DNA from 3 places in the Kyrpidia sp. genome. Region 2 is predicted to be linked to each of the others. Evidence: riboswitches for the same ligand, from Rfam matches in the RefSeq annotation. Region 2 holds a riboswitch; each other region holds the start of a gene.

Region 1 (5,813 bases), on a different contig from region 2:
GACCGAGTTCCCGATGCAGTTTGTAGGGATTCTCCGGCCCTTCCATGCGGAGGATCGACTCAAACCGTTCCTCTTGCTTTTTCCTTTCCGTCTCAAACAGACCGTCCGGCAGGTCATCGGCCGATTTTTTCACGCCCCGGATCCACTCCACCGCTTTGGGGCCCGCCACCATGCCGCCGTAGATACAGGACAAGAGAGAATTGGCCCCCAGGCGGTTCGCGCCGTGGTACTGGTACTCCGCTTCGCCAGCGGCAAAAAGACCGGGGATATTGGTCATCTGGTCATAATCCACCCACAAACCACCCATAGAATAATGCACCGCCGGGAAAATCCGCATCGGAACCTTCCGGGGATCGTCCCCTACGAATTTTTCATAGATCTCCAGGATCCCACCCAGTTTCACGTTGAGGACATCCGCCGGGATGTGGGATACATCGAGATAGACCATATTTTCCCCGTTGATCCCGAGCCCCAGGTCCACACACACGTGAAAGATCTCCCGGGTGGCGATATCCCGGGGTACGAGATTGCCGTAGGCCGGGTATTTTTCCTCGAGAAAATACCACGGTTTCCCGTCCTTGTAAGTCCACACCCGGCCGCCTTCGCCCCGGGCCGACTCGGACATTAGGCGCAGCTTGTCGTCCCCCGGAATCGCCGTGGGATGCACCTGCACAAACTCCCCGTTTGCAAAATACACGCCTTGCTGGTACAGCGCCGATCCCGCAGAACCCGTATTGATGATCGAATTGGTGCTCTTGCCGAAGATCAGCCCAAGCCCCCCGGTCGCCATCACCACGGCGTCGCTGCGAAAAGCGTGGATCTCCATGGAGCGCAAATCCTGGGCTATGATCCCCCGACATACGCCCTCATCGTCGATGACCGCCTGGAGAAATTCCCAGCCCTCATACTTCTGCACCAAGCCCGCCGCTTCGAAGCGCCGCACCTGTTCGTCCAAAGCGTAAAGCAGTTGCTGGCCTGTGGTGGCTCCCGCAAAAGCCGTGCGGTGATGTTTCGTTCCGCCAAACCGCCTGAAGTCGAGCAACCCTTCCGGTGTTCGATTGAACATGACCCCCATCCGGTCCATGAGGTAAATAATCCCGGGGGCCGCCTCGCACATCTTCAAGACCGGAGGCTGATTGGCGAGAAAATCGCCTCCATAAACCGTGTCGTCAAAATGTTCCCAGGGGGAGTCGCCCTCGCCTTTGGTGTTCACCGCCCCGTTGATGCCTCCCTGGGCGCACACCGAATGGGAACGCTTGACGGGGACCAGGGAAAACAAGTCCACCGGCACGCCCGCTTCCGCCACTTTAATCGTGGTCATAAGACCGGCCAAGCCGCCGCCGACGACGATCACTTTCTGCTGACCCATGCCCGATTCCTCCTCACGCCGCCCCGTGGGTGAATGCGACTAGTGCGCTGATGCCGACATAGCTCAAAACGAGGAAAAAGACTCCGAACACGTAAGCGAAAACCCGTTGGGAACGCGGCCCCACCGTGATGCCCCAGTGAATGCAAAACGACCACAAGCCATTACTGAGGTGAAATACCGCGGCGACCACACCGATCACCATGAACCAGAAGGTCACTGGATTGGCGACAATGCGATGGACGAGGTCAAAGCTGGGGGCATTCCCGCTGAACCGCGTTGTCCAGAGGTGGAAAACAATAAAAATGAAGGTGATCACTCCGGTTACGCGCTGGAGGACGAACATCCAATTCCGAAACCAGCCGTAGCGTCCCACGTTGTACCCGGAGGTAAAGGCCACATACAATCCGTACACCCCGTGGTACAAGAGGGGGATAAAAATGAAGATAAACTCAATCAACGTCAGAAACGGGAGATTCTGAATAAAGGCGACAGCGTCGTTAAACGCCTGGGGGCCGTTAATGGCGCTGGCATTTGTGAACAAATGCTCAATCAGGAAGAGACCCACCGGCACCACACCCGCCAAGGTATGTAGCCGCCGAAAAATAAACTCCCTCTTGTCCTGTGACACCGCAAATCGTTCCTCCTTCTGTTGGCCTCAAAACAGCATAAAAGGAAGGCAATCCTAGGTGATTGCCCGCTCACCCCGAACCCATATCGATAGCATGCCCGAAACGTCGTCGCCGCGGCTCAACGTACAAAGAAATTTTAAAGTTTCCCGGTGGGCATGTCAAGGAAACGAGGCCGTCCACGAAGGCGAACAGGAGGGGATCATCTGTGGATACAGGTCAGGGAATTCACGTTTTTCATATTGCGTTGCGGATACAACACCCCAGCACGAGACGTTGTACAGAAACGAAAGCCCCCGGATGGGGACGGGGGCGCCCGGTCGGGACGTGCACCTGGTTCACCCCTCCGGGGCATATACCGATCGTGCCGCCGGGTTCAGGAACTCGCTGAGGGCCGCAGACATCTGTTGAAATTCCACTAAAAATGCGTCGTGACCGTACACCGAGCGAATCTCGCGATACTCCACCCTTTTACCGGTCGCCGCAAGTCCTTCGGCGATTTCGATCTGTTCCGCAGCGGGATACAAGATATCCGAATCGATCCCGATGCAGAGAAATTCCGCCTCCGTCCGGGCATAGGCGGCGGCCACCCCGCCCCGGCCCCGGCCGATATCATGTAAGTCCATAGCCTTGATCAAGTATAGGTACGAATTGGCGTCAAACCGCCGCACCAGTTTTTCACCTTGGTATCGAAGATAACTTTCCACTTGAAATCTCGCCTCAAAATCCACCGGCCCGTCCTCTTCTTCCCGCCCTACCACGCTCCGGCCAAACCGGGCGTTATACAACTGGGGCCCGCGATAGGTGATCATGCCCACCATCCGGGCGAGGGCCAAACCCGCCGCAGGTTTTTCCCCATTATAGTAATCCCCGCCGTTCCACGCCGGGTCATTCATGATCGCCAAGCGCATGACGTCGTTGTACGCAATCGCCATGGCAGACAGTCGAGCACTGGTGGCGATGGGAATACACCGCTCAACCCGGTCGGGGTAGGTCACCGCCCATTCCAAGGCCTGCATCCCGCCCATGGAACCCCCGATCACCGCGTAGAGATGAGTGATGCCAAGCTTCTCCAGCCACAACCTCTGGGCTTCCACCATGTCCCGGATGGTAATGGGAGGGAATCGCAGACCCCACGGGCGCCCATCCGGACCCGGGGACGCCGGCCCCGTCGACCCCGCACACCCCCCGAGCACATTCGAACAGACGATATAAAAACGATCCGTATCCAGGACTCGTCCCGGACCGATCAGCCCGTCCCACCATCCGGGCTGCCCGTCCAAATTCCCGGCGTGCGCGTCTCCGGTCAGAGCGTGACACACCAGGATCGTTCGATCCCGGGCGTTCTCCGGGTCTCCATAAGCTTCGTAGGCGATGTCCACCTCGTCCAGGACCCGCCCGCTGTCCAGGGTTACGGGTCCGACTTTTACCACACCTTTGACCCCGAAGGCATGACCCATCGCCCTCACTCCCTTCCTGACACGCCACAACTGAAAAGCCCCCTCTGCGAGAAGAGGGGGCTTGCAAGGGCAGTGTCCACCTCTTATCTCTCAGGATCCACCCAGGTCCTGCAGGAATTGGCACCTCTCCGCCTTCTGGCGGTGGTTGCCGGGTTTCATCGGGCCAGTCCCTCCACCACTCTCGATAAGAGTTCTCCGAACGATTCAATTGTTGTTTGTAAGCTTTGAGGTTGAGTGTACCACGGGTCAAAATCGCCTGTCAACCTGGCGGAGAAGCCCCGGAGAAAATCTCCCGTAACCAAGCGATCCGCTGACAGCCCTGGGCGCCAGCCGTCAATGTCCGGCCTTGGCCGACATACATTACCATCGACATCTGCGCCCCGCGGGGCAGCTGGAGGGACCCGCCATGTGGGATGCCGAATCCCGCCTCCGGCTTCGGATCTACTGCACGGAACGCGACCGGATTCACGGTCGTCCGACGGCCCGGGTATTGATGGAGTTGGCCCGTTCCACAGGCCTGGCAGGCGCCACGCTATACCGTGGCTTGGAAGGATTCGGCCGTAGCGGCGTGCAGAGGAGCTGGCGTTATTTTGAAACCGAATCGGCTTTGCCGCTCATTGTTGAATTCGTGGATGAGGAATCGGTGATCCGGCGCTATCTGAACGCCTTAGACCACCTGTCCTTTCAGGGGTTTTTGACCATCGAGCGCGTGGAGCAAATCACCTGGAGCGGCCCCCGCTAACGAGGGCCGCATCGACTTATGCTTTGACCGGATTGACCTTCTCTTCAGCTGAGGCGGACAATTCGAAGGTCTGGTGCAACACTTGTACCGCTCGTTTGACATCCCTGGCGTCGACGACACAAGACACTTTGATCTCCGAGGTGCTGACCATCCGGATGGACAGCCCCGCTTCAATCAGCGCGTCGAACATCCGGGCCGCCACGCCGGGGTTGCTAATCATGCCTGCGCCGACGATGGAGATCTTTGCCAATTCTTCTTCCGCCACAATCTCTCCAGCTCCCAGCTCCACCCGCAGATCTTCCAATACCCGAAGGGTCACAGGAAGGTCGTCCCGACAGACAGTAAAGGAAATATCATGGACATCGTTATGCACGATGCTCTGAACGATAATGTCCACGTTCACGTTTTCCTCCGCCAGGGCGTGAAAAACTCTACCTAGACTATCCCGCCGATTGGGGACCCCCACCAGCGACACCTTGGCGACGTTGAGATCATGAGCAATGCCCCGGACCACCTGTCCTTGTTCCACGTTCGCATCCTCCTTCACCCATGTCCCGGGTCCGTCATGAAAACTGGAGCGCACCACCAAAGGCACCCGATACAATTTGGCATATTCCACTGCCCGGGGGTGCAGCACCACCGCGCCGAGGTTCGCCAACTCCAGCATCTCGTCATAGGAGATTTCCGGGATCTTGGCGGCTTCCTTGACAATACGGGGATCTGTCGTGTACACGCCGTCCACGTCCGTGTAGATCTCACAGACATCCGCCTTCAAAGCGGCCGCCAGGGCCACGGCGGTGGTGTCCGAGCCGCCCCGGCCCAACGTGGCGATCTCCCCATCGTCGGTCACGCCCTGAAAACCTGCCACCACAGCAACATGGCCGTCGCGAAGCAGGGCGTCGACACGATCGGGCCTCACCTCCAAGATCCGAGCCTTCCCGAATACCTGCTCTACCCGGAACCCGGCCTGGCCTCCGGTCAAAGACGTCGCCGGTACGCCGAGCCCTTGGAGAGCCATGGTCAACACGGCGATGGACACCTGCTCCCCGGTGCTCAGGAGCATGTCCAACTCCCGGGCTGGCGGCCGCTCATTCACCTGCTTGGCCAGGGCGATGAGATCATCGGTGGTATCGCCCATCGCCGAGACCACCACCGCCACCTGATGACCTTCGGCCCTGGTTTTCGCAACCCTTTGCGCCACCTTTACCATGCGCTCCGCCGTCGCCACGGAACTGCCCCCGAACTTCATCACGATTCGCGCCACATTTCTCTCCTCCTCGCCGCGTGCGCCGGCCCCGCCGGCGGCCGGCGGCGGAACAGACACAAAAAAACAGCCGTAGACAGGCCCGATCTACCGCTGTTCATACTCACACGGAATCGCAACCTCTCTCCCACGCAGTAGCACTCCACAAGGGAACCCCTTGTGACAGTCCCGGACCTTTTCGATCCGGGCCCAGCGCCGGCGCCTTGAGGGCCGCCGCCGACGCTTCGGCGAAATCCCCTTTCCCGGGCGGATCGTCGGCCCCTTCGCCTCCCCGCCGGTACTCTTGGACCTCGCGCCTCTACCCCCGTTCGGGCATCGAGAGTGCGTCATTGAGTTCGCCACAAAGTATATC
Region 2 (5,813 bases):
GGCGACGACGGTGGCGTGGTGATCTCCGGCTAAGATGCGGCGGACGCTTCCTTTCGCCGTGATCCGGTGATAGGAACTCTCATAAATCTCCCGATAAAACTCATCGAAACCCGGCAGGTCCTTCGTCACGGCGAAAAGTTTCATCTGTCGACTGACGGAGCAGAGCACGGCGAGAGCATATTCGCTCGCCGTCAGATGGTCCAGTACCCGGGTAAAGACGACATGTTCCACGTGGGGGTGTTGAGGCAAGGGTTCCATGGTGGGGCCACTCCTTTCCTGCGTTTCATGTCGGCACTGTAGCCTATGCAAACCGGGCATCTGTTGACTCCCTGGATTAGCTCGTCAATGTGCGGGTTAAGCTAGGTGTGTGACCGCGTTTTATGGAGGGGGATAGCCGTGAAGCCGCGCACAGAACAATCGGTCGATCGCCGGGATTATCGATTCTCGCAGCTTCCGCCTCATGTGTTGGAGGAGTTGCAAACTTTTGAGGCCAAGCTTTCCTCAGAGCTGGGGAAAGAAGTGATTCTGATTTGTTACGACGATCCACGGTGAAGGTCGGGCGGCGGCCGCCTGGGACGCGATCCCCTTTCGGGGCGCGGGTCCCAGGCGGCCTGTTTGCTCTCTACCGTCCGCCCAAGATCAAGAGGAGTTTTGAACAGCCATACAAAGGCGTAAAGGAATCGTTAACCGCCTACTGTAACGCAGGAGCCAAGGCGGGGGCTGGGACCACAGCCCCATGATACTTTTGTTCGATAAACTGTTTTACGTCGTCTGAAGTGAGGGCTTGGGCCAGCTTGACCAACTCCGGTCTCTTTTCATCCCCTTTGCGGACCACGAGGACGTTCGCGTACGGCGAATCGGCGCTCTCCAAAAAGATGGCGTCTTTGGTGGGATTGAGGTTGGCCTGTAGGGCGTAGTTGGTGTTGATGACCGCTGCCGTGACGTCGTCCAAAGCCCGGGGGAGCATGGCCGCATCCAACTCCCGGATGGTTAAATTGCCCGGCTTTTGTACAATGTCTCGAACGGTGGCCGTGACCCCGGCTCCTGGTTTCAGTTGAATGACTCCCGCCTTAGCCAATAATGCCAAGGCCCGGCCGCCGTTTGTGGCGTCGTTGGGAATGGCCACCGTCCCCCCCTGGCTTTTCAAGTCGTCCACAGATTTGATTTTCTTGGAATAAATCCCCATGGGTTCAATGTGGACTTTGGCGATCCACTGCAAGTCCGTTCCTTTTTGCTGGTTGAAATTGTCGAGATAAGGAATGTGTTGAAAATAATTGGCGTCTAGCTGTTTGTCCACCAATTGCGGGTTGAGCTGGGCGTAATCTGAAAAGGTCACGACTTCTAGCTTAATCCCTTCCTTGGCCAATGTTGGCTTGACATGTTCCAAAATCTCGGCGTGGGGGACGGCCGTCGCTCCAACTTTGATAACTTTTTCCCCGCCCCCCTGTTGGCCGGTGTCGCTGGGTGAACCCGATGTTCCGGAAGATCCGCACGCGGTTAAGGCTAGGGCCAAGGCGACGGTCAGAAACGGCAAAGCTCTTTTCAACTTTTTCACGGTGAAAGACCCCCTTTGTTTGGATACAGACCTTATGATCTAACGGCGGGTGAAACGAAGGACCAGGCGATCTCCGCCCCATTGCAGAAACTGGACAAAAACGACGAGGAGGGCGGTGGTCAGCAGCATGACACCGGTGTCGAACCGCTGATATCCGTATCGGACCGCCAGGTCCCCGAGCCCTCCGCCGCCGATGGCGCCGGCCATAGCCGAGTAGCCGATGAGGTTCACGGCGGTAATGGTGATGCCCGCCAAGAGCCCTGGCCGGGCTTCGGGAAGGAGGACCTTCCAGATGATCTGGCCGGTGCGGGCTCCCATAGCCTGGGCCGCCTCGATGACTCCCCGGTCGACTTCCCGCAGGGAAGTCTCCACGAGCCGGGCGAAAAATGGGGCCGCCGAGGCCACCAGGGGCGGGATGGCGGCGGTGACGCCGATGGATGTGCCCACCAGCAGCCGGGTGAACGGGATCATAAGGATGAGCAGGATGATGAATGGTATCGAACGAACGATATTCACCACCGCCCCTACGATCCGGTACAAACCGGGCATCGGTTTGAGGTGTCCAGGTCCCGCGACGACGAGAAAAATCCCCACGGGCCCACCCAGCAGGACCGAGAACAATACCGACAGTCCAATCATGTAGACCGTATCGAGGGATGCTTGTCCGATTTCACCCCATAGCCCCGGATCCACCTGAATTCACCTCCTTCACCCATGCCCCCCGATCCTGGAGGATTCGTATGGCTCTCTGCTTCGCCTCCTCGGGCCCCACAAGGGCCACGATGAACCGACCGTAGGGAATGGTTTTCATCCGGTCCACAGATCCCTGAAGAATTCGCACATGTACCCCGGTTTCTTCCGTCACCTCAGAAAAAACGGGCCGCAAAGCAGAATCTCCCACAAAGAGACACCGCAACAACTGTTCGTCTTGCGGCACCCCGGGGAGGTCATCGGTATCGGCACCGCCCATTTGCCGGACGAATTCGGTGGTGACTGGATGTTTCGGCCGGAGAAACACGTCCACCACACGTCCTTCCTCCACAATGCGCCCTTGGTGCAGCACGGCCACGCGGTCGCAAATCGCGGTGACGACGTGCATCTCGTGGGTGATGACCACCATTGTGAGGCCCAGGGACCGGTTGATGCTGGCGAGCAGTTCCAGGATCGAATCGGTGGTTTGGGGATCCAGGGCAGAAGTGGCCTCATCGCACAGGAGCACTTCCGGCTGAGGGGCAAGGGCCCGGGCGATCCCCACTCGTTGTTTCTGGCCGCCGCTCAGTTTGGATGGGTATTGATCCCGGAGCTCCCACAACCCCACCAGCCGGAGAAGCTCTTCCACCCGGCGGCGGCGACGTTCTTTTGGCCAGCCCGCCAGCTCTAGCGGGAACTCGATGTTTTCCGCCGCCGTGCGAGAGGACAGCAAATTAAAATGTTGAAACACCATGCCTATCTTTTGTCTCTCGGTTTGCAACTTCCGGGGGTCCAGATTTGTCAAATCCTTGCCGTTTACCGTGACCCGGCCGGAAGTAGGGCGTTCCAGGAGGTTGATGCACCTTACCAACGTGCTTTTCCCCGCCCCGCTGTGACCGATGATCCCGTAGATCGTGCCCTTTGGAATGTTTAAGTCGATGCCGTCCAGGACGCGCACGGCACGGCCGCCGATCGTAAAATCTTTGGATACTCCGTCAAGTTCAATCATCGATCAATCTCCTAGCACAAAAAATCCCTTTCGCGTCGCGAAAGGGCCCCTGAACCGGCCCTCTCATCTCCCGAAGCGCCATGGGCTTCGCAGGATTTAGCACCTGACACCCCGCTATGGTCAAGCGCGGTGTTGGTTGCCGGGCTTCATCGGGCCAGTCCCTCCGCCTGCTCTCGATAAGAGGTTGTAGTAATCTCTGCATTTCTTTGATACGATAAGGACAAGTTCGAATCTCAGTGTAATGAATGGCGATGGCGGCGTCAAGAGGGAGGGGGAAATAGTTCATTTGGACTACATCCGTTAGCTCAGGTTCACCAGGGCAAACTGGTCGGTGTCAACCTTTCTCGGTGGTGGCCGATGGGGTAGACTGTAGACGGTTACTAAGAATAATTTGCAGTGGACCTCCTAGGGGAACGGGAATGGTTGCACATGAAATGGTTCGATGCATTGAACCCTCTGTCCTCCATTTTTGACTTGATGTCCGGGGCAAGGGTTGGAAGGTCCCGGCGGGTGGCGTATCTCGCGGCGAAGATCGGGCTCGGGGCAGGCTTGGGCCTCCGGGAGGCACGAACGTTATATTTTGCCGGATTGTTGCATGACGTCGGCGCTCTCGTCGGTCCGTCCGGGGATTTCAAGCGGCGGGATCCAACCTTCGTACCGGTGGCCTCCGCACAATGGGTTCGGTCTCTGGACTTGGACCCGTGGACAGAAGTGTTTGTTGGGCAAAGTTGGGAAAACTGGGACGGTTCGGGTGTGCCTTTTGGGCTCCGCGGTCGTGAGATTTCATTGGGAGCGAGGATTGTGCGGGTGGCACGCGAGGCGGCCCAGGTAATGGACCGGGCGCCGATGGATGTCCCTTTGGCCGAGCGACTGGCCCGGGTTCGCGCAATCGGGCAGCGGGCTGGTGAGGTTTTCGATCCGGATGTGGTCCGAGTTTTTGAAGAACTGCTTGGGCACCCAGAAGTTGTCCTAGATGCGTTTGGTCCGTATTCTCCTTTTGTGTTGTTGTCAAAACGGCCTGCCGGGGACGCTCCGATGTCGTCAGAAGATGCGGTCAAGCTGGCGAGAATGTTTGGACGGTTGGCCGGCGTCTTGCGGGGGACTCCGAATCACGCGGAGCGGGTGGCAGGTTGGGCGATGAGCTTGGGGGAAGAGATGGGGCTGTCGGAGCGGGACCTCTATTCCCTCAATATTGCTGCTTATTACCACGATGTGGGATGGCTGGTGGGGAACCCAGGAGGGACGTTTGGCGGCGATGTGCAGGAGGAGCGCGAGCGGCTTCACTCCTATTACACCCAGGCTTTTTTGCAGCAAATACCCGGCCTGGAGGGTCCGGCGATATGGACCGGCCAGCATCATGAGCGGATCGATGGCACCGGGTACCCTGGAGGCCTCGCCGGCGAGATGCTGAGTCTGCCTTCTCGAATCCTTCAGGTGGCTGAATTTCTCGTTGACCAAGAAATGGCCCTTCAGGGGAAGGAAGGAGCCGGGGTCAAGAGGCGGTTGGCGCGCCTCCTGCACGCCGAGGAGCTAGCCGGCCGTTTGGACGGGCCGGTGTGTCGGGCGGCCATGAAAAGGGTGTCTCACGATCCTGAGCCAGCCAGCCGGGATCAGGAACACTTCTATCATCTGTCGAGCGAGGTGTCAGAGATGAAAAAGGTTTTGTTTGCCACGGACGGTTCTGAGGCGTCTAAGAAAGCGGAACAGATGGTGGCGGATATCTTGTCGAAGTGGACGGAGGCAGAGGTGACGGTCCTCTACGTGTCCCAGACAGTGCCCTACTACTATGAAGCCACTCCGGACCTCTTGGCCAATTTGTCCCAGTACGAAGAGTCCTGGGCGAAGCAGATTGAAGAGACCGTGATGAACACTTTTAAAGACTACAAGGATCGGGTGCGCTTCAAGCATCTGGTCGGACATCCGGCAACGGCGATTTGTGATGTTGCGGACGAGGAGAACGTCGATCTCATTGTGGTGGGGACCCACGGCCGGGGTGCTATTGACCGGGTTCTTCTTGGCAGTGTGAGCCACGGTGTGTTAAATCGGGCCAAACATTCGGTGTTGGTGGTTCGCTAATCCCACGAGGGCGCGGGGGCGGACGTTTTGAGTCTGCCCCCGCTACTCGTCTGAGGGGGGAGTGTCCGGTGGGCGGATGCCCTGGCGAATGGCGTAAGCGGCAGCCTGGACGCGATTCGTCAGATGGAGTTTGCTGAGGATGTTCTGGATATGATTGCGCACGGTGTGTTCACTGATGAACAACTGTTTAGCAATCTCCCGGTTGGAGGCCCCGGTGCTCAAATATCCCAGGACTTGGAGTTCCCGGCCTGTCAAGGGGTCAAGGACTTCCTCAGGGGTAGCTTCCTTGTGGAGTTCTGCCATGATCCGGGCGGCGAGCAGACCCGGGATCACCGCTTCCCCCGCCGCGACTTTCTGGATGCTGGAGATCAATTCGTCGGGATCGACGTTTTTCAACAGGTATCCGTTGGCTCCCGCTCGGATGGCTTCAAAAAGATCGTCGTCCTCCTCGGAAACGGTGAGGATCAAGATGCGCACCTGGGG
Region 3 (5,813 bases), on a different contig from region 2:
TCCATCGCCGAACCGGAGTTCGGATACGGGCCAAAGTAGGACGCTCCGTCCTTGGCCATCCGCCGGACGATCTCCAGGCGGGGGTGTTCCTCCCGGGTAATCTTGATATACGGGTAGGACTTATCATCCCGGAGCATGATGTTGAAGGGGGGTTGGTGCTGCTTGATCAGATTGCACTCCAGAATCAGCGCTTCCACCGCATTGTCCGTCACGATGTATTCAAAATCCCGGATTTCCGAGACGAGTTTCTGGGTTTTCGCATCATGGCTACCCGTAAAATACGAACGCACGCGATTTTTTAACGTTTTCGCCTTCCCGACGTAAATCACCCGGCCCTCGGCGTCCTTCATCAGATAGACGCCGGGTTTGCCGGGAAGGAGGGCCAATTTCTCCTTCAGCCAACGATGTTCCTCGATCATTCCGCTCACCCAGTTTTCATTGTATCCCGCTGGCGAAGCCAATGAAAGAGGAAAACTGCGGCCATGGCGGCCAAATCCCCCCCGACAAACCACCAGGATCCGGATTCCACCCAGCCGGCGATCGGCCGGGACCAAAAAGGATACAGGTAGGCCGGTGCAAATTGGCGGTGGGTGAACAGGTCCACGGCAATATGGAGCCCGGCCCCGGCGGCCACCGCTGCCGCGGCCCGAAATCGGCCGATGAGAGCCGCCACCATCACTGCGCTCCACAGGGGGAGGGAATGACTCAGGCTGTCCCCGGCAAACACCCACGGCCGCCCCATCAACCCGTCCAGGCCCTGCCGGAGCAACGTGCCCCCTCGGCCCGTCAGGATCATGAACAGCCCGGCACTCCACAACCACAGATCTGGCGCCAGGGCCCCGGCCACCAAAAAAGGAACGTCTCTTCGTTTTCGAAATATCGCGTACATCCAAAACCCATGTCCCAGAGTATCCACCCGACCCGCTCCTTTCCTTTCACTCCCCCCTAGGGTGCGGTGGTGACGTGAGGTTCATTCCAGCAAATCCCGCAGCTCCCAGTCCAACCCGTCCGGGGCCGAGAATGCCTACGAAGATCGGGATCAGGCGCAGATGAAGATCCGGGTCAAACCACCCCTCATAACCGGCCGCTTCAAGCCGCCGGGGCATGCCCAGCAACCGGCTCCGCTTTCCACCGGATCCGTCTCCCAGGTGAAAGGTATCCAGGACTACCCGGTCCGCCGCCTCGGCCAGCAGCCGGGCCAGCCGGTCCGGGTTCATGGGCAAAGCCGGGGACACCGCCGCTTGAGTGGGCACGCCGGCCCTCCGCAATCGCGCCAGGGCCCGAAGGCGCCCGGAGACCGGCGGCGAGGTCGGGGTGAGCAGGCGGCGGACCTGCTCGTCATCGGTCTCCACGGTGAGACTGACCCGCACTTTGTTGCCCAGGGCTCGCAGGAGATCCACATCCCGGAGGACCATGGGGGAACGGGTTTGAACCACCAGTTGGTCGACGCCCCCTTCTTCCGCGATCACCCGAAGCAGCTCCCGGGTGATCTTCCATCGCCCTTCCACTGGCTGATAGGGGTCTGTGGAGGAGCCCAGGAAGATTCTGAGTGTCTCTCCCCGATCCCGGCTGCGCCGCAGTTCCCGGCGGAGGCGTTCCGGGGCACCCTCTTTGACCGTCACCCAGGTCCCCCAGGGTTTTGGATGGAGTAAAGCCACCGGCAGGCGCCGCACGTAACAGTAGGGGCAACCGACGGTGTCCCGGCCGAGGTTGTCCACCGGTCGGCCAAAGGCGCACCCGATGTACGGGTTCAACGAATGGGTGAATCCTGTCAGATACCCCGTGGCCGGTTGCAACATCCGCCCGGCCGTCTTTTTCTCCACATGAACCTCGGCCAACCCCCGTCCCCCCTCGCCATCGACTATTTTGCCGAATGTAAAAAAAGACGTCAAAAAACGTCGAAATCTGTTTTCGCCGTGGCAGTCCGGTCCGACCTTTTGGTATGATAAAGGCCGAGGTGACCACGATGCGCGTATTTTCCGGGATGCAGCCCAGCGGCACGCCCACCCTGGGCAATTACCTCGGCGCCCTGCGCCATTTTGTCGACATCCAAGATGAAGCCGAATGTTTTTACTGCGTGGTGGACCTCCATGCCGTTACGGTCCCCCAGGAACCTGCCGCATTGCACCGGCAGACGAGACAACTCAGCGCTCTGTATCTGGCGGCGGGGATCGATCCTCGTCGGTCGGTCCTTTTCCTTCAATCCCACGTCCCCGCCCACTCCCAGTTGGGGTGGCTGATGGAGTGCCTGGTGCATTACGGCGAGCTCGGGCGCATGACCCAGTTCAAAGAGAAATCTGAGGGCAAGGAAGGCGTGAGCGCCGGCCTGTTTACATATCCTGCCCTTATGGCGGCGGACATTTTGTTGTATCAGGCCACCCATGTCCCGGTGGGGGAAGACCAAAAACAACACCTGGAATTGACCCGGGATCTGGCCGAGCGGTTCAACAAGCGGTACGGGGATACGTTTGTCATCCCGGAGCCCTTGATCCCCAAAGTGGGAAGTCGGATCATGTCCCTGGACGACCCGACGAAAAAGATGAGCAAGAGCAGCGCCAACCCTGGGAGCTACATTTCCCTGCTGGACAGCCCCGACGACATCCGGAAAAAGATCCGCCGGGCGGTGACCGACTCCGAGGCGGAAGTGCGCTTCGATCCCCAGCGGAAACCGGCCGTCAGCAACTTGCTCACCATTTATTCATCATGCACGGACAAAACGATCCCCGAACTGGAGAAACAGTATTCCGGGGTGGGATATGGACCTTTTAAGCAAGATCTGGCCGAAGCGGTGGTGGCCCGGCTGGAGCCGCTGCAAGAGCGGTATAGAGAGCTGGTCGACAGTGAGGAGCTGGACCGCATTCTCGCCGAGGGGGCGGCCAAAGCCAAGGCTGTGGCGGAACCGAATCTGCACCTGGTCTTCGAACGGATGGGATTTCTGTTGCCCCGTTGAAAACTGGGAACCCGCTCGGGGTTGCAGGGCCGTCGGGCGGGATGGAGCGGAGCGTCGAGCCCTTCCGCACCGCTCCATCCGGGCTGGTGCCTTTTAAATCGCAGCACGGCGAAGATCGGTGTCGATATCCAGGATCTCGTACACCGCCCGCAGGTCCCCGATGGGAAAGAGATGGGCGCCGGCCGCGAACTCCCTCAGTCCCCCGTACAACTCCCGGCAGAGGGCGATCCCCGCAGCCCGGCCGCCTTCTTCCACTTTCTGAATCACGTCTTCCCCCACCCGCACCCCGGGTACCTTCTCGTTAAAATAGCGGGCTTGGCGGGCGGACTTGAGCGGCAGAAGTCCGAACAGGATGTGGACCGGCAGGTGGCGGGTGCGCTCCCAGAAACGCAAGGCCGTCTCGATATCGAACACCGGCTGGGTCTGGACGAAGCGAACCCCGGCTTCCACCTTGGCCGCCAATTTGGCCACTTCGGCGTCCAAATCTTCCGCCCCGGGATTGGCCACCCCGCCGATCAAGAACCGGGTCGGGCCGCTCAGTTCGTGGCCGGTCAAGTCGTAGCCTTGGTTCAGTCGTTCAGCCAGCCGGGCCAAACCGATGGAATCGGTCTCAAACACCCCTTTGACCTCAGGATGATCCCCCCGGCTGGGAGAATCCCCGGTCAAGGTGAGGATGTTCCTCACCCCCAGGGCCGCCGCACCCAACAATTCGCTCTGAAGGCCGAGCAGGTTGCGGTCCCGACAGGTCAGGTGAAAAATCGCTTCAAGGCCCAGATCCTCCTGGACAATGTGAGCCAGGGCGATGGGGCTCATCCGCAGGGTGGCCATGGGACTGTCCGCGATATTCACCGCATCCACCTTGCCCCGGAGGAATTTGGCCGCTTCCATGGTGGGCAAGGGATCCGCCCCCTTGGGCGGCTCCAACTCCACCGTGGTCACAAACTTGCCGAGGGCTAACTTTTCCCGTAAACCGTGCACATTGTACATCCCCAGATCCCCCCACTCCGCGCGGCTTCCTCGCCTCCATCCCCTAAACCCACCAAAAAACCCCTTTCCGGTGGAAAGAGGTCGGACTGTTGTCCCCCTCTCTCATCTTCCGGGGTCTCCCCGCAGGAATTGGCACCGTGCCGGTGTTCCGACCGGTTGCCGCGGCATCATCGGGCCCGTCCCTCCGCCAACTCTGGATAAGAGTAAGGATCCATCGCGAGTATTCGGTTTAAAATTACCTTCACCTTACGTGAATTTCTCAGCCGTGTCAAGGGGCCGCATTTGGCACATCCGCGGGAGTTCCATTCGGCATTTCCAAGAACTCGGCGTGGTCTGAAGGGTTTTGGTGGTTTACCCACACCCTTCTCTTATGTTAGCCTAACCGTGTCGAGCTAGCCAAGCCATCATATCTCCCCTGTTCCGCATTTTACCCATGCGATACGACATTGGAGAGAGTGAAGGCGAGTCTGTCAGAAAGAGGTAGCAGAAATGAAGCGTTCAAAAATCTTCCACCTCAGCATTGTTTTTCTTTTGTCATCCACTTTTCTTGTGGCCTGTGGTTCCTCTTCCTCCTATCAGGGCGATATCCTGGAAACTACAGCCTCTGCTGAAGTATTGCCGACCTTTTTAAACAACCAGCAGGAAGCGGTCCGCCAAATCTATGCAGCCGCCGGCAAATCCACCGAACTGTTGCAATGGATCCCATGCTATTGCGGATGTGGGGAAAGCGCGGGGCATAAAAGCAACAGGGACTGCTTCATCCGCGCTGTCAATCCGGACGGGTCGGTGGTTTGGAATAGCCACGGTGCCGGGTGCGGCGTCTGTTTGGAAATCGCAGCTCAGTCCATAGGGCTGTGGAGAGATGGCAAAGGGGCGAAGGACATTCGGGCTTTTATTGAGGAGAAGTACAAAGAAGGGTACGCTCTGCCGACTCCAACCCCTCAGCCTTCCTAATCCTTCGGGCGACCGGCCCTTCTCCCCAGAAGGCGCCAGGATACCCAAAGAGTGTGACGATGAGGAGGGACTTTGGTGAACCCGGCGTATTTCATTGCCCATGGAGCCCCCACTTTGGCCATTGAAAACAACCCATACACACAGCTTCTGCAAAGCGTTGCTTCCCGTTTTCCAAAACCCAAGGCGGTGCTCCTATTCACCGCCCACTGGGAATCTCCCGTGCAGCTCATTGGCGCCCCCGAGCAATTCGGGATGATCTACGATTTTTTCGGATTTCCCGATGACCTTTATCGGATTGTCTACCCCGCCCAAGGAGCGCCGGAAGTGGCCGAAGAAGCTCGAGCCCTTCTTGACGAGGCTGGTATTCCAGCCAAAATCGATCAAAGCCGCGGGCTCGATCACGGCGCCTGGGTGGTGCTTCGCCTCCTGTTCCCCCATGCGGACGTGCCCGTGGCGACCCTGTCCGTCAATCCCGCCCTACCCCCGGAAAAGCAGTACGCCATCGGCCGGGCCCTCGCTCCCCTTCGTCGGGACGCGCTGATCCTAGGCAGCGGTGGGACGGTGCACAATCTGTGGTCTCTCGATTGGAGCCGAGAACAAGACGGACTGCCGGCAGACTGGGCGCAGAGCTTTGACGACTGGCTACGAGATCGGATCGAGAATTGGGACACCCGAGCACTTTTTCGCTATAAGTCCGAGGCCCCTTATGCCCACATGGCCGTTCCGCGAAACGAACATTTTGTTCCTCTCCTGATCGCCATGGGTTCGGCCGACGGGGACCGCGCGGCCCGGCGATTATGCCAGTATTACCAATATGGGTCCTTGAGCCTCAGTTGTTGGGAGTTCGGCACCAGCGGAATGTGAGGGACGAAAAAAGACGAGAAGGGTGGTGAAATCTACTCACCACCCCGTCACCGATCGT

The links. Region 2 has a riboswitch for S-adenosylmethionine ahead of K6T64_RS08875 (methionine ABC transporter ATP-binding protein). Riboswitches for the same ligand answer to the same signal wherever they lie in the genome.
Region 1: it holds a riboswitch for S-adenosylmethionine, as region 2 does, so the genes downstream of both, metX (homoserine O-acetyltransferase MetX) here and K6T64_RS08875 (methionine ABC transporter ATP-binding protein) in region 2, are expected to answer to the same signal.
Region 3: it holds a riboswitch for S-adenosylmethionine, as region 2 does, so the genes downstream of both, K6T64_RS05460 (methylenetetrahydrofolate reductase) here and K6T64_RS08875 (methionine ABC transporter ATP-binding protein) in region 2, are expected to answer to the same signal.

The regions. Positions count from the first base shown of each region.
Region 1 is NZ_JAILZZ010000009.1:28,100-33,912, reverse strand. Features, by position in the region: gene sdhA (succinate dehydrogenase flavoprotein subunit) at 1-1,369, opposite strand, end outside; gene K6T64_RS05525 (succinate dehydrogenase cytochrome b558 subunit) at 1,383-1,997, opposite strand; gene metX (homoserine O-acetyltransferase MetX) at 2,334-3,485, opposite strand; SAM riboswitch class I at 3,536-3,646, opposite strand; gene K6T64_RS05515 (DUF190 domain-containing protein) at 3,862-4,197, shown strand; gene K6T64_RS05510 (aspartate kinase) at 4,214-5,461, opposite strand; lysine riboswitch at 5,589-5,770, opposite strand.
Region 2 is NZ_JAILZZ010000020.1:7,381-13,193, reverse strand. Features, by position in the region: gene K6T64_RS08895 (hypothetical protein) at 1-258, opposite strand, end outside; gene K6T64_RS08890 (hypothetical protein) at 397-552, shown strand; gene K6T64_RS08885 (MetQ/NlpA family ABC transporter substrate-binding protein) at 692-1,555, opposite strand; gene K6T64_RS08880 (methionine ABC transporter permease) at 1,595-2,248, opposite strand; gene K6T64_RS08875 (methionine ABC transporter ATP-binding protein) at 2,226-3,254, opposite strand; SAM riboswitch class I at 3,315-3,437, opposite strand; gene K6T64_RS08870 (universal stress protein) at 3,684-5,330, shown strand; gene K6T64_RS08865 (response regulator) at 5,373-5,813, opposite strand, start outside.
Region 3 is NZ_JAILZZ010000009.1:13,586-19,398, reverse strand. Features, by position in the region: gene uvrC (excinuclease ABC subunit UvrC) at 1-419, opposite strand, end outside; gene K6T64_RS05475 (hypothetical protein) at 425-916, opposite strand; gene K6T64_RS05470 (radical SAM protein) at 936-1,838, opposite strand; gene trpS (tryptophan--tRNA ligase) at 1,967-2,950, shown strand; gene K6T64_RS05460 (methylenetetrahydrofolate reductase) at 3,044-3,937, opposite strand; SAM riboswitch class I at 4,037-4,141, opposite strand; gene K6T64_RS05455 (PCYCGC motif-containing (lipo)protein) at 4,427-4,891, shown strand; gene K6T64_RS05450 (DODA-type extradiol aromatic ring-opening family dioxygenase) at 4,967-5,755, shown strand.